3 regions of the Chryseobacterium sp. GW821-FHT04C04 genome follow, and region 2 is predicted to be linked to each of the others. Evidence: riboswitches for the same ligand, from Rfam matches in the RefSeq annotation. Region 2 holds a riboswitch; each other region holds the start of a gene.

Region 1 (10,251 bases), 220 kb from region 2:
ATAAAAAGCTTTACCGACGATTGAAAAGGCTTTTCCCGGCAATGCGTATCTTTCCTCTGGCTCTTTCTGACGAAAACAGAATTGCAGAATTCAAAGTACCCATTATTAACGGAAAAACGATTGCTTCCCGCGGAACTTTAAACACTTCTTACAAGGAAAAAGGAGAAGAAAAAAGTTATACAGAAAAAGTGAAAGTGATCAAACTGGATGAATGGGCTGCACTGGAACATTTCAACAGGCTTGATTTCATTAAAATAGACGTTGAAGGCAACGAAATAAAAACACTTCTTGGAGCAAAAGAAACCATCAGACAGTTCAAGCCTACTTTAATGGTCGAGATGGAACAAAGACACCACCAAACACCTATATGGAACGAAATATCTGAAGTGATGAACTGGGGATATGAAGCCAGATATCTGAACAGAAACAGTTTTACGCTGGAGAATCTTACCGAAGATATTATAACACAAAATACAAACGACGAAAAAAATAAAACTCAGTACATCAACAATATTATTTTTATACCTAAAAACATTTAAAACGACTTATGAGTATAGTAGCGAGACAAGGCTTCAAATATTCCATTATCGGTTATATTGGTTTTTTGCTGGGCACCGTTTCCGCAATATTCATATTTCCGAATGATTTTGAATTTTATGGAAAGCTGCGCTACATTCTTCCGACTGCTGAGATGCTGGTTCCTTTTGTAGTACTGGGAATTTCCTATTCCAATGTGAAATTTTTTCACACGGTGGAAAAAGACGGTAAAAAACAAAATATGCTGTCATTATCGCTGCTAACTGTTTTTATTAACTTTCTTATTTTCACGGTTGTATTTTTTATACTCCCCTATTTTTATCCGAAATTCAGGCATTCGGAAGCATGGAAAATCAAGGAAATGATTCTTCCGTTGATTTTAATTCTTTCATTTTGTACCATTTTCAATAAATACACCTCCAATTATAAAAGAATTGTAGTTTCCAATATTTTCGACAATCTATTTCCGAAAATAGCTAATCTGGGAGCTTTCTGTCTCTTTTTCTTTGCTTTATCACAGAAGATGACTGCTGTGACATCACAGAACATTGCATTTGCTTTCTTCTTTGGAATATTCTTGTTGATGCTTTTGGGCTATATTTATTACACGAACAAACTTGAAAAGATTCAGCTGGATTTCAGTACGGATTATTTTAAGAAAAATAATTTCTGGAAAGAGTTTTTCAATTACAGTTTCTTCGGATTTCTGGGAACTTTTGGAAATTATCTGGCGATCAACAGTTTTATGATCGGAGAATTTATGGGTATGGAAGAAGTAGGAATCTACTCAGTTTTATACGCCCTGATTTCATTGATCTCTATTCCACAGCTTGGATTGTTTAATATTTCTGCACCCATCATCAACAAAACTCTTGCAGATGGGGATATGATAGAATTGGACAGATTTCATAAAAAAACATCTTTAACACTGTATTTTCTTGGAGCCGTTTTATTCTCCTGCATCATGGTCGGATTCCCTTACCTGACGCAATTTATGCCAAAGAACGGAACCATGCTCAGAGAATATGAACCCGTAGTCTGGATTTGGGGTTCTGCCGTATTAATAGACCTGGCAACCGGATTTAACGGAAATATTATCTCTCTTTCAAAATATTACAGATTCAATATCCTGGTCATGCTTTTACTGGCCGGACTGACTATTGGACTGAATTATTATTTCATTAAAAATACAGATTTGAAACTGATTGGGATTGCTTTATCTACAGCTATTTCTCTTACCATTTACAATGTAGTGAAAATTGTTTTCAATTATATTGTATTTAAGGTTTCGCCTTTGAGTATTGAAATGATTTTTGTTTCCATCATCTGTACTTTAGCGATTACAGTGGCTATTGTGCTTCCCAACTTCAACAGTAATCTGCTTAATCTTATCTACAAACCAGCCGTTGTTTTGATACTGATCTACATCGGAAATTACTTCACCAAGATTTTCCCGGTTGAAGACTATCTGAATTTGAGATTTATCAAAAGTGTCTTTAAGATTAAATAGATTGAAGTAAAAAAGCAGAGAATGCTACTCCTCCATAGAAATCAGGACTTCAATAGTTATATTAAGCCATTTAAAAACTGTTCCAGTTTTTTCTGAACTTCTTTCTTGTTATACGTTTTATAAAAGTCAAATGGAGCCTCTGAAAGTGTCTCTAATTGATCAAGAATATTTCCTTTTTCAGGAATAATAAAATCAAGCTTTGACGGGTAATTCTTAGGAAAAACAGCCAATTTCCCGTATGCTATGGCATCACCAAGGTTCCCTGTCATTTTAGTGAGTCCATACGTTTCTTTCATGCTGAAAAATTCTGTTTCCTGCTGAATAGGACACCATAGAATATCCGCTTTCTTCATCCATTGTTCAAAGTCTTCAGAAGAAACTCTTTCGGAAAAATATGCAATCTCAATATTTTCAGACAGCTTTTCAGATAACTGTTCAAGTCGTTTTAGCTCATGTCCGTTAGCTTTTCCCAGGAACACAAACTGACAACGTTTATCTGTATTCAGATTCTGAATGGTTTCAAAAATATAAGTATAATCTCTTCTATTCTGAGAAACACCTCCGGGAATGACAATCACCAGATCCTCGTTTTTAGTTTTATCAAAATCTCTTGTATAAAACAGAGGTAAAAACCGATGTCTCTCCGAGACCAGTGCCTCATCCAGCACGAAAAGAGATCTGGAGGTCTGATACACTTTTGTTTTGTAGAATAATCCTTCTTTCAGCCACAATTTTAACCTGAAAATAACATCTCCTTTGAAGATACTTTTCATCAGATCCAGCTTTGAAGCTTTTGTAAAATTGAGATTATGCGTAATAATTGCTGTATTGTACTTTTTTGTTACCGCTAAAAAGGTATTAAAATAACGATGTACAGTACCTATTACCACCAAATCATACCCTTTCCCCTTTAACTGATCCAAAATCATAGAGCTGTCTGATAAGAATGTAGCTTTATTGCTATGACTGATCTGGTCTTTGATTTTTTTTGAAAAATAATAGTCTACCTCAAAATCCTGAGATCCCTTCATAACATCCATGAAAGCCTGAGCAATTTCTGCATGGGTATCTATTTCTATGTATGCTATTTTTTTCACGGGTTTGCGGGAATTATATCTTAAGTTTTGGCTAAAGCCAGTGGAATCTTTATTTTTTATTAAACGGGTTAAAACCCGTTTCTATTAATTAACATTTACAACGTATAAAAAATCACCTTCTACATCTTCAGCCATTTCTTCTTCAACATTCTCCAACGTTGATCGTTAACAGCTTTTTGTTCTTCTTTCGTAATTTTCAGTTCTAATTTCTTTGATCTGCAGCTTTCATAAGATCTAATGATATCGAAGAAAAATGAAGCAGATTTACTTTTCATCGCTTCTTTTGAAGAGGCAATATAAGCCAGAAATCTGTTCAGTCCTAAGAAATAAAAATACCTTCCGTAATAATCAGCGGGGCGAATGGTGTAATCAGTTCCTTTTACTTTAATCAGTTTCACCTGAAGCTCCGAAAGAACAACTTCTTTCCAGCCTAAGTTTTCCAATAGTATAGAATCTATATTATCCCAACCCAGTGTCTCTCTTAAGCCTCCAATCTGAATGAAACATTTTTTCCGATAAGCTTTCATAGGACCTCTTACATGATGCTTGTTGGAATTCCCTTCATAGACCCAGTTTCCGTCTTTTTCTATATACAAAAGCCCTCCTACCAATCCGTATCTGGGATTATCTGCAAAGGCATTTTCTATTGCTGTCAGATAGTTTTCCGGAAGAATGATATCGGCATCAAATTTACAGATGATATCAAATTCATCCATAGATTGAGTCTTTAGTCCACTTTTAAAAGCGTGAATGACTTTAGATCCTGGCTGATGTTCAGATTTTTGAAGGGTAACGGTTTCAAAACGGGAATCAGCTTCTGTATATTTCCTGATAACTTCAGACGTTTTGTCTGTAGAGCCGTCATTCACTACCACTACTCTAAAATCTTTGCTGCTTTGCTGTTGTAAAGAATCGAGAGTAAAGGGAAGGTTGTCTTCTTCGTTATGGGCAGGAATTATGATTAAAAACCTCACGAATGATCAATGATTAATGATCAATGATCAATGATAAGAAGATTTTAGGAATCAATTATCATTGATCATTCATCGTTTATAAAATTTATTTATTATGCGGTTTCAGCATATTTTTCGGATCAAGGATTTCGTCCAGTTTTTCCTGGGAAAGAATTCCTTTTTCAAGAACAAGGTTGTATACACTTTTTCCTGTTTCCAATGCTTCTTTAGCAATTTGTGTAGACTGTTTGTATCCGATATAAGGATTCAATGCGGTCACAATACCAATGCTGTGTTTTACCATATTAAGGCAAATTTCTTTATTGGCTGTAATACCTACCACACATTTCTCACGAAGAGTATCCAAAGCATTGCAAAGGAAATTGATATTTTCCATGATTGCATGAGAAAGTACCGGCTCCATTACGTTAAGCTGTAATTGTCCTGCTTCTGCTGCAAAAGTCACCGTAAGATCATTCCCGAATACTTTGAAACAAACCTGGTTTACCACTTCAGGAATCACCGGATTTACTTTACCCGGCATAATAGAAGATCCCGGCTGCATTGGCGGAAGGTTGATTTCAAAAAGACCCGCTCTTGGACCTGATGAAAGCAATCTTAAATCATTACAGATTTTTGATAATTTCACGGCAAGACGTTTCGTTGCTGAAGAATAAATTACATAAGACCCCGTATCTGGCGTAGCTTCCACTAAGTTCGGAGCTGAAACAATCGGGAATCCTGTAATCTGAGCTAAATTTTTAGCACAAAGAACAGCATATCCTACCGGAGCATTTAATCCTGTTCCGATCGCTGTTGCTCCCATATTGACTTCTACGAAAAGGTCTGCATTGTTATTCAGCTTAGAAATATCTTCTTCTAAAGTAGCTGCATAGGCTTCAAATTCCTGTCCCAATGTCATGGGTACCGCATCCTGAAGCTGTGTACGTCCCATTTTGATAACATCATGAAACTCCTCTCCTTTTGCACGGAAAGCAGCGATAATCTTCTCAAGCTTTTCTACCAAACCGATGTTCATCTGCAGCAATCCCATTTTGATAGCCGTAGGATAAGCATCGTTGGTTGATTGGGAAAGGTTGATATGGTCATTCGGTGAACAGAATTCGTATTCTCCTTTATTTTTACCTAATTTTTCCAACACGATGTTTGCAATCACTTCATTCGCATTCATGTTGATGGAAGTTCCTGCCCCACCTTGGATCATATCTACCGGAAACTGGTCATGATATTTCCCTTCTACAATTTCATCACACGCTTCTGCTATTTTGAAATAAAGGTTTTCGTCTAAAAGCCCTAGTTCATAATTGGTTTTTGCTGCTGCTTTCTTTACAAAAGCCAACCCTTTTATGAAGTCCGGATATGAAGACAAAAGTTGTCCTGAAATTTTAAAATTGTCGATAGCTCTTTGTGTCTGAACCCCATAATAAGCATCTAAAGGCACATTCAGTTCGCCTAATAGATCACTTTCTTTTCTGAAATTTTCCATTACAGATATTTTACTGTTTTTGATCGTTTAAAGATAGCAAAAACGCATCTAACCGATGCGCTTTAATTTGAATTATTTTACTGGATATTTTTGATTCAAAGCTTGCAATATTGCCCATGTTTCGGCATCCATGATTCCGTCATAATTCTGTGGACGGAAATGGTACTGAAATGCTTCAATGGTTTTCTTAGTAGCATCATCCCATTTTCCGCTAAGATCCAACCCATATCCGAATTTCTGCAATCCAGTCTGGATAAGAAAGATAAAGCTGGAATCATTATATCTGGCAGTAATATCAGCTTGTGCCGGCTCAAGATAAGTCTGCTTGGCTGCCTCATCATACCACATTCCGACCTGATACTCGTCATACAGCTTTTTCCATGGGAACATAGGTCCCGGATCCTGTTTTCTTGTAGGAGCAATATCTGAATGAGCCAGTACATTGGTTGCCTGAATCTGATATCTTGTCACAATATCTTTAACCAATGCTGCTACTTTTTTCACCTGCTCATCACTGAAAGGAGCAAAGGTTCTTTTACCAGTAGCATCTGTGGTGTAGCCCATATTTACAATTTCAATCCCGATAGAGGTATCATTAAGATTTTTGTCATTTCTCCAAGCGCTTACTCCCGCATGGTATGCGCGTTTGTTTTCGTCTACCAGTTGATAAATCTCGTTATCACCGGTATTATTTACCAGATAATGGGCACTCACCGGCTGCTGGGTAAGAACAGTAATCGACTTATCATCCAGAAGTGCTGTATAATGTAATATTAAATAACGCTGTCTGAAGTTCTGGGCAACTGCAGGAAAATAAGTCTTCACAACTTTATATCCGGCTGGTTTTGCAGATACAATAGAACCATAACTTGCCGTATTATCATTTTTTGTTGGGTCTGCTATATTAGTAGTAAAAAAATCTACTCCATGATCAGAGACAACTTTTGGTTTGGGAGCCACCGGAGCTGTTGTCTGAACAGTCGGTTTCGCCTGTGTTATCGGGGTTTTCGGTTTGTAAGTATTTTTTTTTACATTTTGTTGAGAAGTACATGAAAAAACAAAAGTGCTTAATCCGATGATATATAATGTTTTACGCATCAGTTTGGTTTTTGGATGATTTATTACTTCAAAAATACACAAATTTTTCTTGAATTTTATTTGGTAAATAAAGAAATCTGTTCTATATTTGCACTCGCAATAACGGAACAACGATCATTAAAAAATAAACAAAAAGGAGGGTTGCCAGAGTGGTTAATGGAGCAGTTTGCTAAACTGTCGACGCGAAAGTGTCGCAAGGGTTCGAATCCCTTACCCTCCGCTCACTTATATATTCGGGGCGTAGCGTAGTCCGGTCATCGCGCCTGGTTTGGGACCAGGAGGTCGCAGGTTCGAATCCTGCCGCCCCGACTGTTTTAGTAGTTTTCTCAAAACTACTCAATGGGTGCGTAGCTCAGCTGGATAGAGCATCTGCCTTCTAAGCAGACGGTCAAAGGTTCGAATCCTTTCGCGCTCACTTAAAGACTTACTATTTTTAGTGAGTCTTTTTTGTTTGTATTATATCTGAATTTTACACTTTAAAAGTGTATTTTAGTTCTATGCACTTTTGTTATATCCTCCATTCCAGAATCTTAGATAAGTTCTATATCGGACATTCTTCAGAATCTTTACAAGAAAGATTAAGAAAACACCTATCAGATCATAAGGGCTTTACTTCAAAAGCTAAAGATTGGACTATTGTATATTTTGAAACTTTCGAATCCAAATCAATCGCATATAAAAGAGAAAGACAAATCAAAGCATGGAAAAGTAAATCTAAAATTCAAAAACTTATAAATATAGCAGAGATAGAGCATCCCGATTTGTAATCGGGACGGTCAAAGGTTCGAATCCTTTCGCGCTCACTTAAAGACTTACTATTTTTAGTGAGTCTTTTTTTTTTTCATACAATACCAGAAAGCTTTTACAGCAAAAAAAATACAGCATCCCGATTTGTAATCGGGACAGTCAAGAGTTCGAATCCTTCAAAAAAATCAACAATTCCTGTAAGTTTTTTTGTTTTTATATATGTCCTGAATATTTCTATTCCTTATATTTTTTCTAATTTATAAATTGGAAAAAAAACAACAATTCTATTAACTATCTCTGGTTTTCTGGTCACTTATTCTATCAATTTAACAAAGCAATTAATCCATTTATCTTATAAATAAATTTTATAATCATAACGTTTTCAATACATTAAATCAAAACAATTATTGATTACATAAAATATCTTTTTCGTTATTATAAAATACCTATATTTACCACCAAGGAGTTCTTAAAACCTTCTTTATCAACCGAAATTGGTTACACTTAGGTGTGCATTAAAAGGGAATCGTGTGCAAATCACGAACTGTCGCGCAACTGTAAGTAACACATAAAGTTTTTATTAATTGATATCCACTGTATATTTTTTATATGGGAAGGATGATAAAAACCGTTACAAGTCAGGAGACCTGCCTATTTCGCATTGACGATGCTTTCGCGATTTGAAGTTTACAGTCAGGTATGATACGTTATGGATATAGTGTGATAAAACTGTTTTGTCAATCTGTATTACTTTTTGAGATGGATTACGAGTGAGCATTAGGTTGTTCTCATTATTCCATGGCTCAAATTCGTATCCCCCTTTCCGTAATTTTTCTTTTCTAATAAAGCACCGCGAAGTTTACTGAGAACTTTTTATAAGGTTTAATCAATGTAAAAAGTTATAAGGTGTACCGAAACAATCTTCATTATTCATGCAGTAACAACAGCTCTATTGTACAGACCTGTACGGCAAGAACTTTGCAAAATCATCAATATCAATATGATTTTAAGATTACTAAAATCCTTTTCTACCCTTTCTTTTTTACTAAAAAGATAAGCATTTACAGCTCTTCTGCTCATTCGAAAACAAATTTCAACTCAACAATAAAATATTATAATGATCAAAAATGAAAATTGGAAATCTCCCGGCATGAAATTCCGGGAGGCAATGGAAAAAGAAAATCCCCTTCAGATTGTTGGAGCCATTAACGCAAACCATGCATTATTGGCACAGCAGGCTGGTTTTAATGCCATTTATCTTTCAGGAGGAGGTGTTGCAGCAGGGTCTTTAGGAATTCCTGATTTAGGTATTACCACTCTGGATGATGTGCTCATAGATGTTCAGCGTATTACCAATATTTGTGATTTACCGCTTATGGTGGATATCGACACTGGTTTTGGGCCTTCCGCATTTAATGTCGCCAGAACTATTAAATCATTGATCAAAGCCGGAGCGGCGGCGGTACACATCGAAGATCAGGTGGGTGCAAAACGTTGTGGACATAGGCCTGGAAAAGAAATCGTAAGCAAAGAAGAAATGGCAGACCGCCTTAAGGCTGCTGCAGATGCCCGTACCGATGAAAGCTTTGTTATCGGAGCAAGAACAGATGCTTTTGCCAATGAAGGGCTGGAAAAAACTTTAGAAAGAGCCGTGGCTTATAAGGAAGCAGGTGCAGATTTCATTTTTGCTGAAGCAGTACCCGACTTAAGTTTTTATCAAAAATTTGTTGATGCTACCGGAATTCCTGTGCTTGCGAATATTACGGAGTTTGGGATGATTAAAATGTACACGGCAGAAGAACTAAAAAACGCAGGAGTCGGGCTCATCCTCTACCCTCTTTCCGCCTTCCGGGCTGCTAATAAAGCGGCACAAAATGTATACAATCATATCCGCAAAGACGGAACACAAGCCAATGTATTGGATACCATGCAAACAAGAGAAGAACTTTATCAAAGTATCGGCTACCACGATTATGAACAAAAATTAGATAATCTTTTTAAACAAAATACTCATGTCAACGAATAGCGAACCAACATTTAAACCTAAAAAAAGTGTAGCACTTTCCGGGGTTACAGCAGGCAATACCGCTCTTTGCAGTGTCGGGAAAAGCGGAAATGACCTCCATTACAGAGGTTACGATATTTTGGATCTTGCAGAAAAAACACAATTTGAAGAGGTGGCTTACCTTCTTATTTATGGTCAATTACCTACAGAAGCACAGTTGAAAAACTATAAAGCTAAATTAAAATCTTTGAGAGGTCTTCCTCATTCTGTAAGAAATATCTTAAAAAGTATTCCGGCAGCGGCACACCCAATGGATGTTATGCGCTCAATGGTTTCGGCAGTTGGGAGTATTCAGCCTGAAAAAGATGACCATAATGTCGCGGGAGCAAGAGATATTGCAGATAAATTATTAGCATCATTCAGTTCAGGACTTTTATATTGGTATCACTATACCCACAATGGTAAAGAGATTGATGTTGAGACCGATGACGATACTATCGGTGGACATTTCCTTCATTTGTTGCATGGTAAAAAAGCTCCCGATTCATGGATAAAAGCAATGGAAATATCCCTTAACCTGTATGCGGAACATGAATTTAATGCTTCTACTTTCACGGCCCGTGTTATTGCCGGTACATCTTCAGATTTCTATTCCTGTATCACTGGTGCTATCGGTGCCTTAAGAGGTCCAAAACATGGAGGAGCCAATGAAGTAGCTTTTGAAATACAGAGCCGTTATCATTCTCCTGATGAAGCTGAAGAAGATATTAGAAAACGTATTGCCAGCAAAGAAGTCA
Region 2 (10,251 bases):
ATGTATGGCCCAACGAATCTTACTCCGTACATCATGGAAGAAAGAAGATTAAACGTTGCTCAGATGGACGTTTTCTCCCGTTTGATGATGGACAGAATTATCTTCCTGGGAACAGGTATTGATGATCAGGTAGCAAACATCGTTACGGCACAGCTTTTATTCTTAGAAAGTGCAGACCCATCAAAAGATATTCAGATCTATATCAACTCTCCTGGTGGTAGCGTATATGCCGGTTTAGGTATTTATGATACGATGCAGATCATCAAGCCGGATGTAGCGACAATCTGTACAGGTATGGCTGCTTCTATGGGAGCTGTATTATTGGTTGCCGGAGAAAAAGGAAAACGTTCTGCGCTTAAGCACTCAAGAGTAATGATCCACCAGCCTTCAGGAGGTGCTCAGGGAGTAGCTTCAGATATGGAGATCAACTTGAGAGAAATGCTGAAATTAAAGCAGGAGCTTTATGAAATCATCGGTCACCACTCAGGACAAACGTATGAGTGGGTAGAGAAATCTTCTGACAGAGATTACTGGATGACTTCTGAAGAAGCTAAAGGTTACGGAATGGTAGATGAGGTTCTACAAAGATCTACAGAGAAAAAATAATTGATTATAAAATCATAAGAAACCGCACCCATCTGGTGCGGTTTTTTGTTTACCACAAAAGTTTTTTCCCGGAAAATTAAAACGCTTACAAATACTGGAGACGTAAAATTCCCCTCTTCAGGAGGAGTGAAAATTCAAATAATTTTTGACGGGGTGGTTTTACGTGTAGTTCTGGACATATCCTTATAAAAAAAGCGCCTTTCAAGGCGCTTTCTCTATTTCTTAACCATTTTATGGATCGTAGTACTTTCAGCAGTTTTAATTTCAACAAAATAAACCCCTGAAGTTAAAGACTGGATCGTAATCTTTGCTTCCTGAGAAGTCATTACCTTCTGTCCTGTGGCAGAATACATATTCACTTCCTTCAGTTTCTCAGCAGTTTCAATCTGAATAAAATCACTTGCAGGATTAGGATAAATACTGAATTTTTTCTTATTCACATCGGACGTTCCCAGTGTTGCATTAGATGCTTCAGTCGGGGTAAATGGTCTTCTCTGTCCAAAACTCAATCCCAACCAGTCGTTGTTGCTCAACTGAATCTGAGAAAGGTTAGTTTTGGTTTGCCAGCTCGACAAGTCTTTTCCTTTATACAACTTCCAGCTATCTGATCCGGAAGCGTTCCCGGTGAATGAATTCAATGATAAATTGGAAATCTGATTATTGACGGATGTAACATTAAAATAGGAAGTCTGTGACTGGATCAGTTGTAAAGCCTGTTCAGCCGTTATACTTCCATTATATTTTATTCCAAAGACAAAAGAATTGGCACTTCCGTTGGCATTATCAGTTCCAAAATCGATTACGATAAGACTTGTATTGCTTCCTGTTCCAATCCAGTTGGTAACCTGAGATGGAGTATACCATGTAGAGCTGTAAGCTGCAACGGGAGTAGAGGGAGGAGTATCGTAATGATCAAGACCATATGCCACTCCATACCATTTTCCGTCAACCAATGGAGTATACCCTACACCATTGTTCCACGTCATGTTTGATGCGCTGGGCCCAGACCATGTTATCCAGCTATCATCAGTAGTGGAGGTGTGATGATTATAATTCAGAATAGAAAGATATCCTGTAGGAATGTCAACCTGCATTTTGGATTCTGCGGCCACAATTGCATTGATAAGATCTTCCATCACTAAATCATTGCTATCAAAACGATATCCCCACGCATAAGAATTGGGAGTATTATCGTCATTAAAATCAGCAATGAAATAGGCCTTTTTAGAACCGGTTCCTACCCAAAATTTGATGTCGTTTTCTGTGAATTGGGCCGACAATAACTGCATACAAAGCAGTAAGAAAAAAAGATAGATTTTTCTCATGATATAATTAAATTAAAGTTTTATTCCCGAAACTTATCTTCAGAGTAAAAATAATTCCTTCTCTGAAGCCCGTATCTTAAGGCAGGTCTCCTGGCTCACATCTTACAGCTTCCTTCCCGGATTTTCAGACCCAGTGGATATTGTTGTGCTATAAGTTTAAACAGTTTACAGTTGCGGGTACAGCCCAAGATTTGAATATTATTCTCACTTGATTCCCTATTAATGAACATTGTTCAGCCTTAAAAAACGCTGCAAATATATCATATAAATAGGTGAGTCCGTTTTGTGAATTATTTTTTTTTAGAGATTCTTAAAAAGCTGATTTTCATATTAATTAATGATTGGGTTGAATGATTAATGTTTTATTTTAAAATTCAATGTTTTTCTGTTTATATTCAATTCATTTTGAGGTTCCATTGTTAAAACACAATTATCATTATATTCAAGATGAGTTTACAATCAATTTATACTTTCGCAGCCATAAAAGTGAATATGAAAAAATTACTATTGTCTGTTGTAGTGCTGGCAGTATTGGCTTCATGTAAAAGTGATGATGATACCACAATGATTAACCAGGATATTAATTATTCCAAACTCCCTCAGGAGTTTCCATTTACCAAATTGGCTACGATAAACGGAGTAGATGTTATCAATGGCGGATTTGGCTCCGGAGCTGCGGCTCACCCTACGAGAAAAGGCGAATTTTATGTCATTACAGACAGGGGACCCAACACGGACTTCCAGAATGGAAAAAAATTCTTAACCCCTAACTTTACTCCTACCATTATGCATTTTAAAATCAATGCTGATGGAAATGTAGAGGTGATCAAATATATTAAGCTTAAAAATCCATCGGGACAGCCTATTACAGGCTTACCAAACCCTGTAGGAATGGGGAGTACAGGAGAAATAGCCTATGATGCATCCGGAAATGTTCTGGGTACGGATACATATGGCCTGGACAGTGAAAGTATTGTTGCTGCGGCTGACGGTACATTTTGGGTTTCTGATGAATATGGTCCGCATATCGTGCATTACAGCGCAGATGGAGTAGAAATGGAAAGAATAAGCCCGATAGGTGTAAATACAGGAACAAGAAAATTACCTGCTGTTTTAGCCAAAAGAAGGGCTAACAGAGGAATGGAAGGACTTGCTATGACCCCGGACGGAAGAACATTGGTTGGAACAATACAGTCGATGATGTATGTGCCCAGCAAAGCATTGGCAACCAATACTAGCTTAACAAGAATTGTCACATTTGATATTATTACAGGGCAGACCAAGCAGTTTTTATACAAACAGGATGGAGGCGCTTCTGACTCGGTTTGTGATATTACGGCATTAAGTAATAATGAATTCTTAGTGATTGAAAGAGATGGAAATTTCGGATCTCAGGGAGGGCTTAAAAAGGTATACAGAATCAACCTGAGCAATGCCAGTGATGTAAACGGAGCTGATATTAATGCTGTAGACGGGATGAAAGTGAACGGAAAAGCTTTAGAACAGTGCTCATGGGATGAGATAACCAATGCAGGGATAAAGACTGTCACCAAAACATTGGCAGTGGATCTGGTTGCAAAATTAGGTTATGAACATGATAAATTTGAGGGAATTGTTTATTTAGGAAACAATAAACTGGCTGTTTTCAATGATGATGATTTTGGAGTAGTAGATGACGGGAACGGAAATCCTAAAGCAAAAATTCTGCCTAAAACAGGAAAGGTAGATAAAGGAACAATGTATGTAGTCGATTATCAATAGTTAAATGTTATCTGAAGATATAATAGTTGTTTGAGTTAAAATATTGATTATCAGTTGTAATTTTGATAATTTTGTATTGATAATAATTAATCTCCTTATTACTTTAAGATAATATCTAAAAAAATAGCAATTAGCAATATTTATATCGGAAAACGGAATATTCAAAAAGCTTGCTGTTATATATTAAGGGCTGTCCAAACTTTTTGGACAGCCTCTTGCTTTTGAGATTAAGGAGTGTCTTTATCTTTTTGATGATACTCGAACTCGCCGAACAGGCGGTTCTTCATACGCAAGAAGATGTTCTTCTCACACGTGTTGTTTTCATTAAGGAATTAAAAAGTAAGCATCCTGTTTCCTTTGATACAGAAAGAGAACTTTTGAAATCAGTTTTTATAAGAGCACTCTTCTGTAAGAATGATTCAACAGACGAGTATTATCTCAAATTGAAAGAAGAATTGCCAAATTTCATGCGTGTTCTTGAAACTTTGAAAGAAGAAGATAATGCGCATTTATCGAGACTTCTTCAAAATATAGAATCGCACTGCATTATTGATTATGTGACTAAAAAGATTGCGAAAGAGTACCCTGAAAATGGCACTTTTTACGATTCACGATTCTATTGCTGCAACAGTTGATTTTGAAGCGGTTTTAGGTGAGCTTATGGTACAATACGTTGAAGACTTTACAGCCTTTAAGCCGAAAGTCACTAAGGAAAGTTGGGATTTTGACAGATACCAAAACAACTAAGGATACTCTCAAATGGGTACATTAGTAATGCCAAAAGAAACTTGCTGAGCAAATACCATAAAATCAAGAGAAAGTATCTACAACTATACTTAAATGAGTTCGTTTACAAACTTAATCGAAGGTATTTGGGAGAAAAGCTATTCGATAGGCTCGTGATTGCAAATATTACTGTTGTATAAACGGATAATCAGTAAAAAAACAATAAATGACAATATATTTTATAAACCCCTCAAAAAAAATGTTACACGGGAAAACCTCAATGCTCTCATTTTGAATCATTTAAATTTTACATTTCAATGATTATTGTTAACATTTTTGCAAACCGCCACACTGCATAGCGATATTGTGTAATTTTGAAAAAAAATATTATGCTTTTAAGATTTTTTATTATTATATGTTTTGTTTTTTCGTCGTTCTTTATAAAAGGGCAGATAAATGAGATAAACAATATAAAAATCAAATATGTAAACTGGCTGACCGGAGAGGGAGCAGATTACACTAAAACAGAAGTAAGTAGCAGATACAATAGATACATTGGATCTAATCTTACAAATGCTAAAGCATTTGCTGATAATCTGGATTTAAATAACCCCGGTCCGGTATGGGATATTATCAGTAATAATAATGACAGAAATGATCTCAGAAAAACCGTAGAAAATAATCTTATTAACCTGGTATTTCCTTACTGTATCAAGGGACCGATAGTCAATGGTAATCCGTCGAATCCTAACTATCATCATCCAGAACTTCTTTCAAAGATTATTAAAGTTTTTGATTATTTACAAATAAAGGGTATCAGTTCTTCCAGTAATTTTACCATGGACGTTGATGTACCTGAACAAATTGTAGAAATGGGAGGTTCTACAGCTTTGAGAATGGCAGCTTATTCAACTTCGGTGTTAATGATGAAAGATGAACTTGCAAACGCTGGTAAGTTTGCCCATCATCTTGCCACCGTGGGGAAAATCACTGAATTTCTCGATCCTGATTACGGTGTGCTTACTTTTACTTATCCAGGCAGTAATACTGACATGATGAGATCCCTATCCCAGCAAAGATTTTGTTATATTCTGGCAGAAGAAGACAACAACGAGAAAATAGCGGATATGATTTTTTTTAAAGACTACCTTAATAATGCATTAAAAATAAGCTATGGATGGGCAGACAAAATCAAGCCGGATCTGATGACTTTTCACCACAGAGGTGTATATTCCAACACGTATGGAGAAAATGCTGTTAATGTGATTTCAAGCTTAAATCTGATGCTCAAAAATACACCTTACGAACTTTCATATCAGGCACGGGATTTATTAAAAAAAACGACATTAACCTGGACAAAATTCAGTAACAGGTTTGAAATTCCCCGTGGATTGACCGGGAGATTTCCATACAATACACAGGTAGTTGATAAAATAATGTACGCTATGGCATTGCAGTATGCTGCTGATCCAGTTGAAAACCTGATCTTGGGTAAAGAGTTCAGGCGACTTTGGAATACGGCTACTGCAAGTGAACGTTCTGCTCTTTACAGCAGTGCCTCTACAAGTATCAATATGCTTAGTGCTATGGGCGCCTCACAAAATATGGTGCAAACACTAACAGAGAACCCTGTGGGAAATACTGAATTAACAGGTTCCTTTGGATTTCCCTATGCAGGATTAAGTACCCATAAGTACAATGGTGCTATGGTAAGTGTAAAAGGTACCAGTAAACATATCTGGCACTATGAAAACTCGGGTACTGCAGGAGGTACAGGTGAAAACAGATTTGGAAGATACGAATCTGCCGGGGCAATGGAAATTCTTGTAGGCTCTCCATCTACCAGAGCAGCCAGTGGTTTGGGAGTAGATGGCTGGGATTGGGCACATCTTCCTGGAACAACAGTAGCTTATCTTACTCCTGATCAAATGAATGATAACCAGCAACGCTTGTTCAGTGGAAAAGTATTTCTGGCTCATGCTACTTTAGATCAGGTTTATGGCGTATTTGGAATGGACTACAAAGATGTCAATTCATCTACTGCAGCAACAGCTTTTAAAACCAATTTTTTTTATAAGGATAAGATATTGTGTCTGGGAACAGGTATTAATGACCCAAATGGCACCCATACTATACATACCACTCTGTTTCAGACTACCTTGGCAACAGCAAGTTCACCTACTGTTATAAACGGAACCACACATAGTACGCTCAATGATATTTTTACCGCAAATAACGGAGGTGTCTGGGCAACCGATGCGGTGGGTAATGCATATGTTATACCTAATAGTCCTATAAATAACAGTGAATTGAAAATTGCAAGAAATAATCAAATATCTAAGGACCAATCAGGGGCTAATACCACCAATGGCAATTATGCCACTGCTTATTTTGATCATGGTACAGCACCGGTAAACAGTTCTTACCAGTATGCCATTGCTGTACAGGGAGGTACTGCAGGAGCACAGGATCTTTATAACAATTTCAATACTTATTTTTCTGTTTTACAACAAGATAACAATGCACATGTAGTAAAGTTTGTCGCTGAAAATATATTTAATTATGTTATCTTCAATACGAATACGAATTTTAATATTGGAACGCTAAAAAATGCAAACAAGCCTTGTATAGTAATGACTCAATTAGATGTTGCAGGGAGTAGCTTAAAGGTAAGCTTAACTAATCCCAATCTAGGTATAATGCCTCTTAACGCATCTTATACATTCTCTCAAATAAATTCGGATGTTAACAAAGTAAATTCTATTCCCCAGTATGATCCTGTAAAAATAACCATAGCTGGTAAATGGGTTTTACAAAGCCCTGGCAATGATGTTACAGTAACAATTAATGACAATGATACTGAACTTGTTTTTAATACCATTAATGGACTTACTATCCAGACAACTCTTATTCCTGAAGCAGTTCTCAATATAAAAGAGGCTAACTATGATAACGAAAGCTTTACAATATATCCGAACCCATCAAAAGGAAAAGTCTCTGTCTGGTTTAAAAACAGCCAGGTTTCAGATATCAGAATAGTTGAAATGAGTGGAAAAGATGTCACGTTGAAAGTCCCCATAACAAGAGAAAATAAAACAATAAATTTGGATGTAAGTGACCTTAAAGAAGGAGTCTATCTTTTATTTACGGGTAATTTGTGTAAAAAACTCATAGTAAAAAAATAGAACTCAATATATCAAAACTTATTCCGGGAGTTTGTAATCTGTGTTTAGGAAACGAATATAAAGAATAATCAAAATATATAATAGAATAAGAAATGCTATACGGATGTGTATAGCATTTCTTATTGCACTGAGTTAAAAGCAATTATTTAAGACCAATGGTTCGGTTATCTTGCGGGGATAAATTTAATGTACAGTGAATACATTTCCTGGGATAGTGTCTTATTTTACTAGGTATTGATGTATTCAATAAGAATGGGCTTCAGCCCGTTTAAAATAGAAGAACATCTTCCATGGGCTTTAGCCGAAACGTCTAATAAAAACCCCTGAAATCATCTTTCAGGGGTTTATGCTTTATAGGTTTATTGTTCCTGACAATATTAGTTGAAAGCCTCAATAATTTTAGAGAAGTCCTCAAGCTTCAAAGCAGCACCTCCAATAAGACCTCCGTCAATATCCGGTTGAGAGAAAATTTCTTTTGCATTATCAGGCTTTACAGAACCTCCATAAAGGATAGAAACCTCATCAGCTACTTCCTGACCGTATTTTCCAGCGATGATGCTTCTGATGTGAGCATGAATTTCCTGAGCCTGCTCCGGCGTTGCCGTTTCTCCCGTTCCGATCGCCCAAACCGGTTCGTAAGCAATCACTACTTTTTTAATTTCTTCAGCAGAAAGTGTGAAAAGAGCCTCTTCAGTCTGGTTCTTTACTACCTCAAAGTGCTGACCTGCCTTTCTCTGCTCAAGTGTTTCTCCATTACAGTAGATAGGAGTAAGCCCTTTATCCAAAGCCAATTTGATCTTTTTGTTGCATTGAGCATCAGTCTCTCCATGGTATTGTCTTCTTTCAGAATGTCCGATCAATGATCCGGTTGCATCAATAGACTCTAACATATCTGCAGAAATTTCTCCTGTGTAGGCACCGCTTTCATGCTCGCTCATATCCTGAGAAAATACTCCGATTTCATCCTTTTCAAAGATGTCTTTCGCCATCATTAAATATAAAGACGGTGGAGCGATCCAAACCTCACAGTTGGTAGCATTGTTGTTTTTATAGCTTAGTAACTGAATCATCAATTGTTGTGCATCAATTACATTTTTGTTCATTTTCCAGTTTCCTGCAACTATTTTTCTTCTCATAAGATTTAAATATAGATTTATTTACTTTTAATTTTTTATTTAATGAATCTGCGTTGTCTGCAGAATCCGCGAGAGTTTTATTATTTATTAATTCCTTCCAGTTTAAACATGAATACATACACCAAAGCGATATCCTTCAGATAGTCAAATCTTCCGGAAGCACCACCATGACCGTATGCCATATCCGTTTTTAATAATAATACATTTTTATCCGTTTTCATATCCCTAAGTTTGGCAACCCACTTGGCAGGCTCAAAATATTGCACCTGAGAATCGTGTAGACCTGTTGTTACCAGTAGATTAGGGTAGTTTTTCTTCTCTATATTTTCATATGGAGAATAAGATTTCATATAAAAATAGGCTTCCTTGTTATTTGGATTTCCCCATTCGTCATACTCATTGGTAGTCAGTGGGATACTGGTGTCCAACATGGTATTCACAACGTCTACGAATGGTACCTGTGAAATGACTCCGTTCCAAAGACTCGGGCTCATATTGGCTACTGCTCCCATCAGAAGACCTCCGGCACTTCCTCCCTGAGCATACAGATGTTTTGGAGAAGTGTATTTTTCTTTCACCAGATATTCACCGGAATCAACGAAGTCGGTAAATGTATTTTTCTTTTTCATCATTTTTCCGTCTTCATACCATTGTCTTCCCATTTCCTGACCTCCGCGGATATGAGTAATAGCATAGGCGAAACCTCTGTCCAAAAGACTCAGCCTGTTGCTGTTGAAAGTAGCATCCATTGAGCTTCCGTAAGAACCGTACGCATAGAGTAGAAGCGGGCTGTTTCCGTCTTTTTTAAATCCTTTTTTATAAACAATGGAGATTGGAATTTTTGTCCCATCTTTTGCTGTGGCAAAAAGTCTTTCTGTGGTATAATTGTCTTTATTATAGCCACCCAGAACTTCCTGTTGTTTTAAAAGAGTTCTTTTTCCAGTCTTTAAATCCTGCTCATACTGAGAATTTGGAGTAATCATAGAAGTGTATCCAAAACGGAAATTATCCGTATTGTATTCAGGATTGTCCAGTGAAGAAACAGTATAGGCCGCTTCATCAAATTTCAGAAATTCCTTTTTTGCTGTTTTTCTGTCATAGATGACCAGTTGGGAAAGTCCGTTCTGTCTTTCGCTGAAAACCAGATAATTTTTAAAGGAAGTTATCCCCTGCATCAAAACATCTTTTCTGTGAGGAATAAAATCTTTCCAGTTTTCGACACCCGTTTTATCTAAAGGAGTTTCTACAATTTTAAAGTTAAGAGCATCTTTATTCGTTCTGATCAGAAACTTATCTTCCAATGGGGTAATGGTATACAAAACATTCTTCATTCTGGGTTGGAAAACATTAAATGTCCCGTCAGGCTGATCAGCATTTAGATATCTTGTTTCCGAAGAAGTGGTAGACCCTGAGTGGATCAGAACAAATTTTTCATTCTTAGATTTATAGACGGAAATAAAATTGGTCTTATCCTTCTCTTCATACACCGTTACATCTTTACTGGAATCTGTT
Region 3 (10,251 bases), on a different contig from region 2:
AATATGAAGATATTGAAAATGAGCTGAAAGTGATGCTGATTGAGAACTACCGCCTGGAAAACGCAGCTTTCATCAAAATAAAAACCATCACGGAACAGATCGGAAAACTGCAAAAATTCTTTCCTACCATGCCGGAAACCTTTCCTAATTTATTGGAAGAAGTTTCTGTACTGGAATTCAGAAAAGAAATCATCGATAAGGTAGATAAGGTTTTCAACCGATTTGGTGAGGTAAAAAGTGAAGCCTCTCCAGCTTTAAAGGATTTGAGAACTGAAATCCAGCATGCTAAAAAAGCGATTCAGGAAAATTTCAATCGTGCACTCACCACGTATGGACAGAGTGACTTTTTGGATGATATACGAGAAACGATTATTGACGACCAAAGAGTTTTGGCGGTAAAATCAGGATTCAAAAAAAGAGTTCCCGGAAGAACGTTAGGAATTTCCAAAACGGGTTCCATAACTTACATTCAGCCGGACAGCGTTGTAAAACATTATTTCAAGCTTCGCGAGAGTGAGGAGGAAGAGAAAAAAGAAATTGATAAAGTTCTCCGAAAGCTTACTGCAGAACTGGCAGAATTTCAACCTCAGCTATGGAGATATCAGGTTTATATTTTTGACCTTGACCTTACGAGAGCTAAGGCTAAGTTTAGTGAATTGATTAACGGAGTTCTTCCGAAAATCAACCATCATAGAACGTTGAGATTAAAAGATGCTTATCATCCTTTGTTGTGGCTGAGAAATAAGATTGAGAATAAGATCATCCACCCACAGACACTGAGTTTAACGGATCACAACAGAATTATCTGTATTTCCGGACCCAATGCCGGTGGAAAATCCATCACATTGAAAACAGTCGGATTATTACAACTGATGATTCAGAGTGGTATTCTGGTTCCTGTACATCCTAAGTCTGAAATGTTTTTCTTTGAGAAGGTTATGACGGATATCGGGGACAATCAGTCCATTGAAAACCATCTGTCGACCTATTCATCCCGATTGAAAAAAATGTCTGGAATCATCCGCGAGGCTGATGCCAATACGCTTTTACTGATTGATGAATTCGGGACAGGTTCTGATCCGGAACTAGGAGGTGCTCTGGCAGAAAGTTTCATGGAGTTTTTCTATGATAAAAAAAGTTTTGCCATTATCACGACGCACTATACCAATATTAAACTGGTCATAGAACAGCTTCCCAATGCTCAGAATGCAGCCATGCTTTTCAATGAAGAAACATTGGAGCCGATGTATAAACTGGAAGTGGGACAGGCAGGAAGTTCATTTACTTTCGAAGTTGCTGAAAAGAATAAAATTCCAAGATTTATTATCCATTCTGCCAAGAAAAAGGTAGAACATGATATCGTAAATCTCGACAAGACCATTGTAAAGCTGCAACAGGAGAAATTCGAGGTTGAAAAACTGAAATTTGATCTTGCAGAAAGGAAAGAATCTGTAGAAGATAAACGTGATAATCTTCAAAAACTGAATGACCAGCTTCAGCAGAAACTATTCAATTTCCAAAAACTATATGAGGAGGAACATCGTAAACTTCAGTTTGGAAATAAGATTGAAACATTCATCGATAGTTATACCAAAGGAAAATCCAGAAAAGATGTTGTAAAAGACTTTGTAAAGCTTCTTGAGCAGGAGAAATTCAGGAAATTAGGCCATGACAAAGATGAAACTAAACGTCTGCAGGTAGTAAAAAGAAAAATCACTCAACAGCTGAAAAAGGAGGATGTCATTGAAAAAATCGCAGAAACCAATGAAAAACTGGAAGAACAGCGTAAAAGTGACCGAGCTGTTTGGATGAAGATTGGTCAGCGTGTCCGTATTACAGGAAGCACCAGCGTGGGAACAATTGAGAAAATTTCCCGAAACAAGGTAATTGTCAATTACGGAACCTTCAAGACAACGATTGATGCTGATGAGCTTGAGAGAATTTAATTAATCTGAATGAGCTTAAAAATGAACTCATTGTACGCAAATACGAAGAGAGAGTACCAGAAGGTGCTCTCTTTTTTTATGCTTTATCCTATATTTTTATCTATTTTTATCTAAAACTATAATTTATGAAACCATTAAAAGCACTTTCAGACCTTTTGCCAATACCCAGTTATACAGTTATTATTCTATGTTTTTTCTTTCCGTTTTTCCTGATAAAATGTGGAGATACCACTCTAATGTCTGTCAAAGGAACTGATCTTGTAACGGGAGTTTCCAAAAAAGCCATCAATGAGCGAATGAAGGAAAGCCTCAAAAAAAGTTCACCTTTTGGTGCTGCATTCGGAAATGATAAAGCAGAAGCAGATACCTCTTCAGGCACAGATATTGAATATTCACCTCTGAACGAACCTAAGGATAAAAAAGACAATCAAAACATCTCTCCTAACCCACTTATCATCATTGCATTGCTGACTGCCATTGCAGGAATTGCCGTTCAGGTGATGAAGAATATCAGAAAGAAATATCTTTATCATATCATTCTCTCTATGATAGGGCTCGCCTCTTTACTTGTTTTTTACCTGACGTTTCAATCCAAGATGGAAGGATTTGGAAATAATAAAATGGCGATGGGATTCGGAAGTGATATTTCGATCAGCTATGGTTTCGGGACTGCATTTTATCTATGTGCCGTTTTATATCTTTTCGTTCTTTTATTCTATGGAGTATTTTCTTACTTTTTAAAAAATAATCCACAAGCCATTTATGGCTCTACAAAACAAAATACAGAATCTTAAAACTGTGTTCCAGATAAAAAAAAGAGTGTTTTTCCAAACACTCTTTTTTATTTTATTTCTTAATGAATTTTAGTCGGGTCACCTTTTCTCTGTCTTTCAGCTGGATAAAATAAACGCCTTTTGAAAGGTGATGAAGGCTCACTTTATGATCTGAAACTTTACCTTCTTCTGTCTTTTGTCCCACAGCATTATAAATTTCAAAATTGGCTGATTCTGAAATGCCTGAGATATTTAAAATATCCGATGCCGGATTAGGATAAATTTCAGGCTGTACAGATTTTGCTAATTCTTCAACACCTAGTGTAAGATTTATAATATCTACCCCATAATCTTCAACCTCGCCATAGGTGAATGTTCCACAAGCATCTGTAGGTATAGTTTGACTTGAAATCACACGCATTACAGTACCACACGTTGTCAGTGCTGCAAAACTTGGAATATTAAATACAGACACAGCCGGAGCTGCCTGAGTAACATTATTAGCAACCATTACTCTTTCATTGGCTTCAAAAATACCGTTAGCATTAAGGTCTATCCATGCAGTAACTGCTATTGTGCCAGGCGTTCCTGTCCAGGTATTGCTTACCGAAAGTTTATTGCCCACACTTCCTACAAGAAATTTTATTCTACGATTTACATCGCTTCTGTAATCCGTATAGTTGGAAGAGCCCGAATTGCTTATCATGGGCATTCCTACCCCTGAAGAAGTTACTGTAACATTGGAAATATGCATCATACTTGTATCTGTGGAAGCACTTGCGCAGTAATTGACAACTGTTGTAAAAAATATAGGATTGGACCATGTTCCCGTTATCGTGTTACATCTTTTTGCGACTTGTACTTCATACACCGTACAAGGCTGCAGATTCGTAATAGTAAAGGAGTTTTGGCCCGATACAGCAGTCACTGCCATCCAGGTAGTCGTTCCAGGTATTCTGTATCTGATGGTATTATCCGGAGTATTGGGATCTGCAGTCCAGGTAACCGTTGCGGAAGTAAGAGTAATGTTTGATACCAGAACATCCGCTGGGGCATTTGTATCACAATAGAATAAAGATTTTGATCCTTCTTCTATTTTGTTTTCTGCCTGAAAGCTGGAAATTCCCAAAATAAAAGAGAATACATAAAGTAGTTTTTTGGTCATGTTTATTAGTTTTAAAATTCCCTTGAAAAATAAGGAGTTTTCCGGAATATACTTTACATTTACTTCAAATATTATTGTATTTTTCCAATACATTTGAAATTAAAAATATAAAAGATACATTTCATTGGCATCTCATTTTTATTGTTACTATTATGATCAAAAACTTTTCTATTCTCTGGATTTTTTATAAAAAGATAGTACTTCCCACCCTGCTGTTTTCATTGCTCATTTCTTTTTTGCTTCCCTTCGGGTTTGAAACGTTTGGATTAAGTTTTCTTTTAATTTTACCAGTCCTTCATTACTTTATGTATGAATTAAGGTTTAAAAACGAATATTACTTCTACGCCAATGTAGGACTTTCAAGAATCTTTCTTTGGGGCGGAACTGTTTCATTGAGTCTGATTGTAAAAATTATAACCTTATTCTTATGAGTAAACTTCATATTGACAGTGTAACAAAATCCTTCAATGAGAGAAAAATTTTGCAGGACATTTATATTGGATGTGAAACGGGTCAAATTACAGGGCTATTGGGTAGAAACGGAAGCGGAAAATCAACCTTATTAAAAATCATTTTCGGCGTTATCAGCAGTGATACTCAGTTTATCAGATGTGATGACAAAGTTTTAAAAAATAGATCAGACCGGAAAAACAGGATTTCCTATTTACCGCAGAACCTCTTTCTCCCTAAATACGAAACCGTTAAAAGACTGATTCCTCTTTTCTGTAATAAAGAAAACACAGACCTCTTATTTTCCTCAGAACTCATATATCCATTTCTTCATGAAAAGCCTAAAAACCTTTCCAAAGGTGAGCAAAGACTTATTGAAACTTTGATGATCATTCATTCTGAAGCTGATTTTGCTTTACTGGACGAACCATTTCACAGTCTTTCTCCAAAAGTTTGCGAAAAATTAAAGAAAACCATTCGCCAACAATCAAACGATAAAGGTTTTATCATTTCTGACCATAATTATCAGGATGTTCTGGATATTTCAGACTCAATATATCTGCTTTCTGACGGCCATCTGAAACAAATACAAGATTTTAAAGAACTGCAGCGGTATAATTATCTCCCGAAAAGCATTTAATTTATATATTTGGGGGATCAAAAAATTTTCATGATGACTTTCATAAACAAAGCATTCTATGTATCCGCTTTCAGTATTTTTTCTTTAGCCTTTGTAAAAGGACAGAATAAGGTTCCTTTCGGAGTTGTAAAAGCTGAAGAGGGATATGCCAATGTACGGGTTCATAAAGACAATTACCGAAAAATTGTAGACAAGATCCGTATGCGTAAAGGTGATGTATTCGTTTATGTAAAGCCTGCTCCCGGAGAGACAGAATGGATCTGGATCAAATATCCTGAAAAACAGGATGATGACAAACCGTTTGTACGTTATGAAACTCTTGATAAAGAAGGAATGGTCAATAAAGAACGTATTGCTTATATCGATCAGCTTCCGGCGTATACTCCTTCAAAATCTAAAAACGGAAGATCACTTATTTTCACAGACAATTCTGATCCGAAAATTCCTACTGCCCAAAGAAGCAAGGTTGTGATTGATGTTTATCCTTCCAACGCCGGCTACCGTAAAAAGGAAAAAGATGCAGAAGGAAAACTTCTTACCATCGATAAAGTAAAGCCCTGGGGAATTGGAAACGACCTTCCTGAAGGAATGACCGAGATCAAATCGATCAGAGTACAGCAGCCCGGAAGAGGTTCTGTCTTTGTAAGAGAAGCGATCAAAAACATGTTCCAGCCTACCATGGATTTTGAGAATATTGGAGTAACCTCTCTTGACAGCGACAATATTTTCCTATACATGATAAATGGTTCAGGAGAGAACAGATATACCACTCTCTGGACGATCAAGAAAGGTAGAGTAATCAGCCAGATTATTTACCATAATCCGGAATAAATTCATTATTTTTGCACTCGAAAAGTTTTACACTTATTCATCACAGAAATTGGTTCTGCATCACTGCAGATTAAAAGGGAACCGTGTGAAAATCACGGACTGTCGCGCAACTGTAAGTAACTGAAATCTTTATCAAGGATCCACTGTGCGAGGCATGGGAAGGAGATAAAGATGTTACGAGTCAGGAGACCTGCCTTTTTCTTAAACATGTAACTTTCGCGATTTGAAGTTGTATTGATCTGATGGATTGTTTCAGGAATTCTATAAGTTCCTGTCATTGTTCTGTTATTTTAATATCATTTTATTTCGCTTTAATTAATAATGATATATGACTACAGAAGAAAGAATTGAAGCATCCGAAACCAGAATCTTTAAAGCGGTTTTCCCTAACACAACCAATCATTATGATACCCTTTTTGGAGGTACAGCGATGCAGCTGATGGACGAAGTAGCTTTTATTACCGCAACCCGATTTGCAAGAAAAAGAGTGGTAACAGTGAGCAGTGACAAGATCGATTTCAAGAAACCTATTCCTGCCGGAACGATTGTTGAGTTGATCGGAAAAGTGTCATACGTAGGAAAAACCAGTATGAAAGTAAACGTTGAGATCTACACCGAGCAAATGTATTCCTATGAAAGAGAAAAAGCCATTGTAGGTGATTTCACTTTTGTAGCGATAGACGAATTCAAGAAACCAATCCAAATACTATAAATAAAAAGCTTCGGGCGGCCTTTGGCCGCCCGAAGCTTTTTATATTCTTATCAAAGTTATTTTACCACTTTTTCTGTTTCCAGACTTCTATTCAGCAGCAGTTCAAAAGCCTCTCCCATTTCATCTGAAGCTCTTGTGATTGCATTTTCAAGTATATTCCTGATTTGCTTTTCTGTTACTCCGGCTTCTGTCCAGCTCTTTCCTGAAGTATGGGAATTCAAGATAAATGGCATGATTCTATCTATTCCACACGCAAAAACAGCATCCGGTGTTTTCTCTTCTTCAAACTCAAGCCACAAATTAAAGAATTCCGAACGTAAAGGTTCATCCAGAATTCCGAAGATCTTTTGAGCAGATGCTTTCTCTCTTTCAAACTTTCCTACCATTGCTTTTTCATCAAAAATAAAAGTGTCTCCGGCTTCTATTTCCACCAGATCATGAATGGATAGCATTCTTATCACCCTTAACAAATCTATATCGGTACGGTTTTTCGCATATGGATAAAGTATCTGAGCCAGAATGATAATCTGCCAGGAGTGTTCCGCTGTATTTTCTCTTCGGGAATCGTCTGCATTATAATTCCTTCTCTGTACATTTTTCAAAGCATCCACTGCCAGGATAAAATCGATTTCTTTCTGAATTTTCATCTTACTTCTTATTTTCTATTATATTGATCTGCAGGATATACCTTTGTTTTGGTATTCCATTTATTATTGATCTTTTCTTTCGTTATTACTTTTACCCGATCTTCATTGGTTGTATCTTCTTCCTTTTCAAAGACCATATCCAGTCCTTTATTCGGAATTACGACATATTCCATCGTAAAAATTTTGCAGCATCCTGACTTTCCATAGGCGATGAGGCGTTTGCGCTTGGCATCAACATCAAAAATATCAAGGGAATTGGAAGCAAGATCCGTAAGCTCTTTACTCTTCACAAATGCCATTCTGGTACTATTGAACACATATACATCGTATGAAGCAGCGCTATAGTTCCCCATATTTCCGTTCCTTATGGCAATGTCTTCTGTTCCGTCAAAATTAAAATCATCTATAATCACAGAATTTTGCGGCTTCGTTAACTGAATCATTTTCCCCGGGGTCAGCTTCTGGCTTTCTTCTATTTCCAGAACAAGGTCATCGGAAACAAAAGTCTGCACCTTACTGTTTCTGTTATCAAACAGCTCCACAGTCCCCTTCCCACTGCATCGGCTGTCATAACAATTTTCTACCTTGATGATAGCACTATAGTTTTTTGACGCATTTTTTACTTCAAACTGATATTGCCCGAAACATAAAGGACCCAATACAAGAAAAGCCGATAAGTTCTTATACTTATTTAAAATATTCATGGTAATAGTAATTTGGATTTAAGTGTTTTCTATTGCTAACAAAAATACGAATCATAATACCGATCTCAAAATATCAATCTCATTATCTCTCAGAATTTGTAACAGCTTTATTCCTTCAAATAAAAGGATATCTGTTGATAAGAAGCTATTTCCCGCTATCCGCTCATACTCCTCGCCCCAAGCCTAAAACCCAACCCGCTGTGGGGTAACCGCTGCTATCAGGGCTATGATATGAGTAATAAGTAATCGGTCATGAGTAATAATTAATGAATCATGATTTCTTTCCCTGCATTTCTTTCAATTTCTTTAAAATTGAGAGATTTTTACCCATTTTTCACTCAAATTTATTCTCATAAAAATCTCCATAAAAAATTATAAAATTGATTATCAGTTATTTATATTTTTTATTTTAAAAATTTCACTACTTTGTATTGCATATTACCATTTAATTTACATATCTTTGTAATGTAAAATTAGAATAGGCTCAACTAGCTAGGGGCATTTTTCTAAAAATATAACTAATTAACAAAACTTATCAAAGATGAATACCGAAAATACCAAAGCGCAAATGCGAAAAGGGATTCTGGAATTCTGTATTCTAAGTCTCATCAATAATAGAGAAATGTATGTTTCCGATCTTATCGATGAACTGAAAAAAGGAAAACTGGATGTAGTGGAAGGGACCCTCTACCCTCTTCTTACAAGACTTAAAAACGGAGAGTTTCTCTCTTACAGATGGGAAGAATCTACAGGAGGACCACCCAGAAAATATTATCAGATCACAGAAAAAGGGAAACTCTTTCTGGATGAACTTCAAAACACATGGAATGAGCTGACAGCCTCAGTAAACCAAATCACCCAACAAAATTAAAAAACAAAGCTATGAACAAGACACTCTCAATAGGACTCGCAGGTTTTTCTTTTACCATAGAAGAACACGCATATATAAAGCTCAGCGACTACCTGAATGCTCTGAGAAGCTCACTGGACGCTTCTGAGGCTGATGAGGTAATGCATGACATAGAAATAAGAATGGTGGAGATTTTCAAAGATTCTCTGGGAAAACGTGAAGTAATCAACGATACCGACGTAGAAAAGGTAATCGCACAGATCGGAAGCCCTGAAAAAATTGAAGAACAGGAAGAGGCTTATTTTTCTGAAAAAACATCTACAAGAAATACCAATTCAGGAACTTATTATTCCGATAAAAAACAACTGTTCCGTGACCCGGAAAAACAAAAAGTAGCCGGAGTTTGTGCAGGTTTAGCTCAGTATGTAGGAATGGATATTACCGCAATGAGAGCAATCTGGCTGGGAATCTTTGTATTAGGAATTTTCACAGCAGCCATTTCATCTTCACTGATCGGTCTTTTATATGTAATCCTTTGGATCGTACTTCCAAAAGCTGAAACAGCAGCAGATTTCCTGAAAATGCAGGGAAAGCCTATGAACTTCGACAATCTTAAGAATGAGTCTAATAAATTGGTGCAGTTTGCCAATGAATCTACTCAGAGGGTCGGAGAAATATACAACGAAAACAAACCTTACATCAACAACGCAGGAAGCGGGATCTGGAATGTATTCAAATACATTGTAGGAGGGTTCTTCGTATTGATGGCTGTAGGAAGCATTATCGGAGTATTCGTATTATTCGGTCTTTTCGGAATGGATACAGACTTTCCTGGTGCTAATGAAATCAGATTCTACATGGATGATCAGGGACTTGATAAAGTACTGGCAGCCATGATGGTCATCGGAAGTTTAATTCCTGCTATTCTTTTCAGTTTATTAAGCATCAAGATATTCTCTCCAAAAACAAAACTGAGAAATATCGGATGGGTAATAGGAGGTTTATTTCTTCTTCTGATCGGACTAGGAACTTACTTTGGACTAAGCATGGCTAAAAAGAATATGATCTACAAAGGAAATAAGGAAGATGTAGAAAATGTTGCCATCAACACGACTTCAGATACCCTGTATGTGGATGTAAAGCAAATCAACATTCCTCAGAATTTCAAAGCTTATAACAATGACATTTATTCTGATAAAAGATCTGTGTATGAAGAAGATTATATTTCAGTAGATGTAACCAGAAAACCGGATATCAAAACCCCTTATCTGATCATCAAAAAGGAAGGAAATGGTTATAATTTCCCTATCCAGCTGACCGTTCCTGTAGAAGTTGTAAACAATAAAGTATTACTTCCAAACTATGTAAAATATCCATATGAACACAGATTCAGAGACTACAGCGTAAATTATGAGCTTGTAGTTCCGCAAAAAACCATTGTTATCTCAATGAAGAAGAACGAGATCAATATGGATGGAGACTTAGACGGAGACGGTATGAATGACAACGAGCAAGACAGAGATGAAGACCACA

Evidence for each region. Region 2 has a riboswitch for cobalamin ahead of AC07UM_RS04790 (T9SS type A sorting domain-containing protein). Riboswitches for the same ligand answer to the same signal wherever they lie in the genome.
Region 1: it holds a riboswitch for cobalamin, as region 2 does, so the genes downstream of both, prpB (methylisocitrate lyase) here and AC07UM_RS04790 (T9SS type A sorting domain-containing protein) in region 2, are expected to answer to the same signal.
Region 3: it holds a riboswitch for cobalamin, as region 2 does, so the genes downstream of both, AC07UM_RS18845 (acyl-CoA thioesterase) here and AC07UM_RS04790 (T9SS type A sorting domain-containing protein) in region 2, are expected to answer to the same signal.

What each region holds. Positions count from the first base shown of each region.
Region 1 is NZ_JBWKTO010000001.1:1,286,110-1,296,360, forward strand. Features, by position in the region: gene AC07UM_RS05805 (FkbM family methyltransferase) at 1-539, shown strand, start outside; gene AC07UM_RS05810 (lipopolysaccharide biosynthesis protein) at 548-2,047, shown strand; gene AC07UM_RS05815 (hypothetical protein) at 2,104-3,144, opposite strand; gene AC07UM_RS05820 (glycosyltransferase family 2 protein) at 3,264-4,118, opposite strand; gene aspA (aspartate ammonia-lyase) at 4,204-5,604, opposite strand; gene AC07UM_RS05830 (N-acetylmuramoyl-L-alanine amidase) at 5,677-6,702, opposite strand; tRNA gene AC07UM_RS05835 (tRNA-Ser) at 6,838-6,922, shown strand; tRNA gene AC07UM_RS05840 (tRNA-Pro) at 6,937-7,011, shown strand; tRNA gene AC07UM_RS05845 (tRNA-Arg) at 7,044-7,117, shown strand; gene AC07UM_RS05850 (GIY-YIG nuclease family protein) at 7,200-7,469, shown strand; cobalamin riboswitch at 7,928-8,118, shown strand; gene prpB (methylisocitrate lyase) at 8,567-9,475, shown strand; gene prpC (bifunctional 2-methylcitrate synthase/citrate synthase) at 9,462-10,251, shown strand, end outside.
Region 2 is NZ_JBWKTO010000001.1:1,064,843-1,075,093, reverse strand. Features, by position in the region: gene clpP (ATP-dependent Clp endopeptidase proteolytic subunit ClpP) at 1-606, shown strand, start outside; gene AC07UM_RS04790 (T9SS type A sorting domain-containing protein) at 822-1,895, opposite strand; cobalamin riboswitch at 1,995-2,188, opposite strand; gene AC07UM_RS04785 (esterase-like activity of phytase family protein) at 2,424-3,692, shown strand; gene AC07UM_RS04780 (hypothetical protein) at 4,263-4,439, shown strand; partial or broken gene AC07UM_RS04775 (transposase) at 4,420-4,618, shown strand; gene AC07UM_RS04770 (polysaccharide lyase family 8 super-sandwich domain-containing protein) at 4,808-7,603, shown strand; gene tpiA (triose-phosphate isomerase) at 7,981-8,739, opposite strand; gene AC07UM_RS04760 (S9 family peptidase) at 8,820-10,251, opposite strand, start outside.
Region 3 is NZ_JBWKTO010000005.1:431,920-442,170, forward strand. Features, by position in the region: gene AC07UM_RS18820 (endonuclease MutS2) at 1-1,946, shown strand, start outside; gene AC07UM_RS18825 (hypothetical protein) at 2,072-2,740, shown strand; gene AC07UM_RS18830 (GEVED domain-containing protein) at 2,793-3,884, opposite strand; gene AC07UM_RS18835 (ATP-binding cassette domain-containing protein) at 4,312-4,974, shown strand; gene AC07UM_RS18840 (hypothetical protein) at 5,005-5,805, shown strand; cobalamin riboswitch at 5,839-6,017, shown strand; gene AC07UM_RS18845 (acyl-CoA thioesterase) at 6,134-6,517, shown strand; gene AC07UM_RS18850 (HD domain-containing protein) at 6,574-7,164, opposite strand; gene AC07UM_RS18855 (XAC2610-related protein) at 7,173-7,868, opposite strand; gene AC07UM_RS18860 (PadR family transcriptional regulator) at 8,410-8,739, shown strand; gene AC07UM_RS18865 (PspC domain-containing protein) at 8,751-10,251, shown strand, end outside.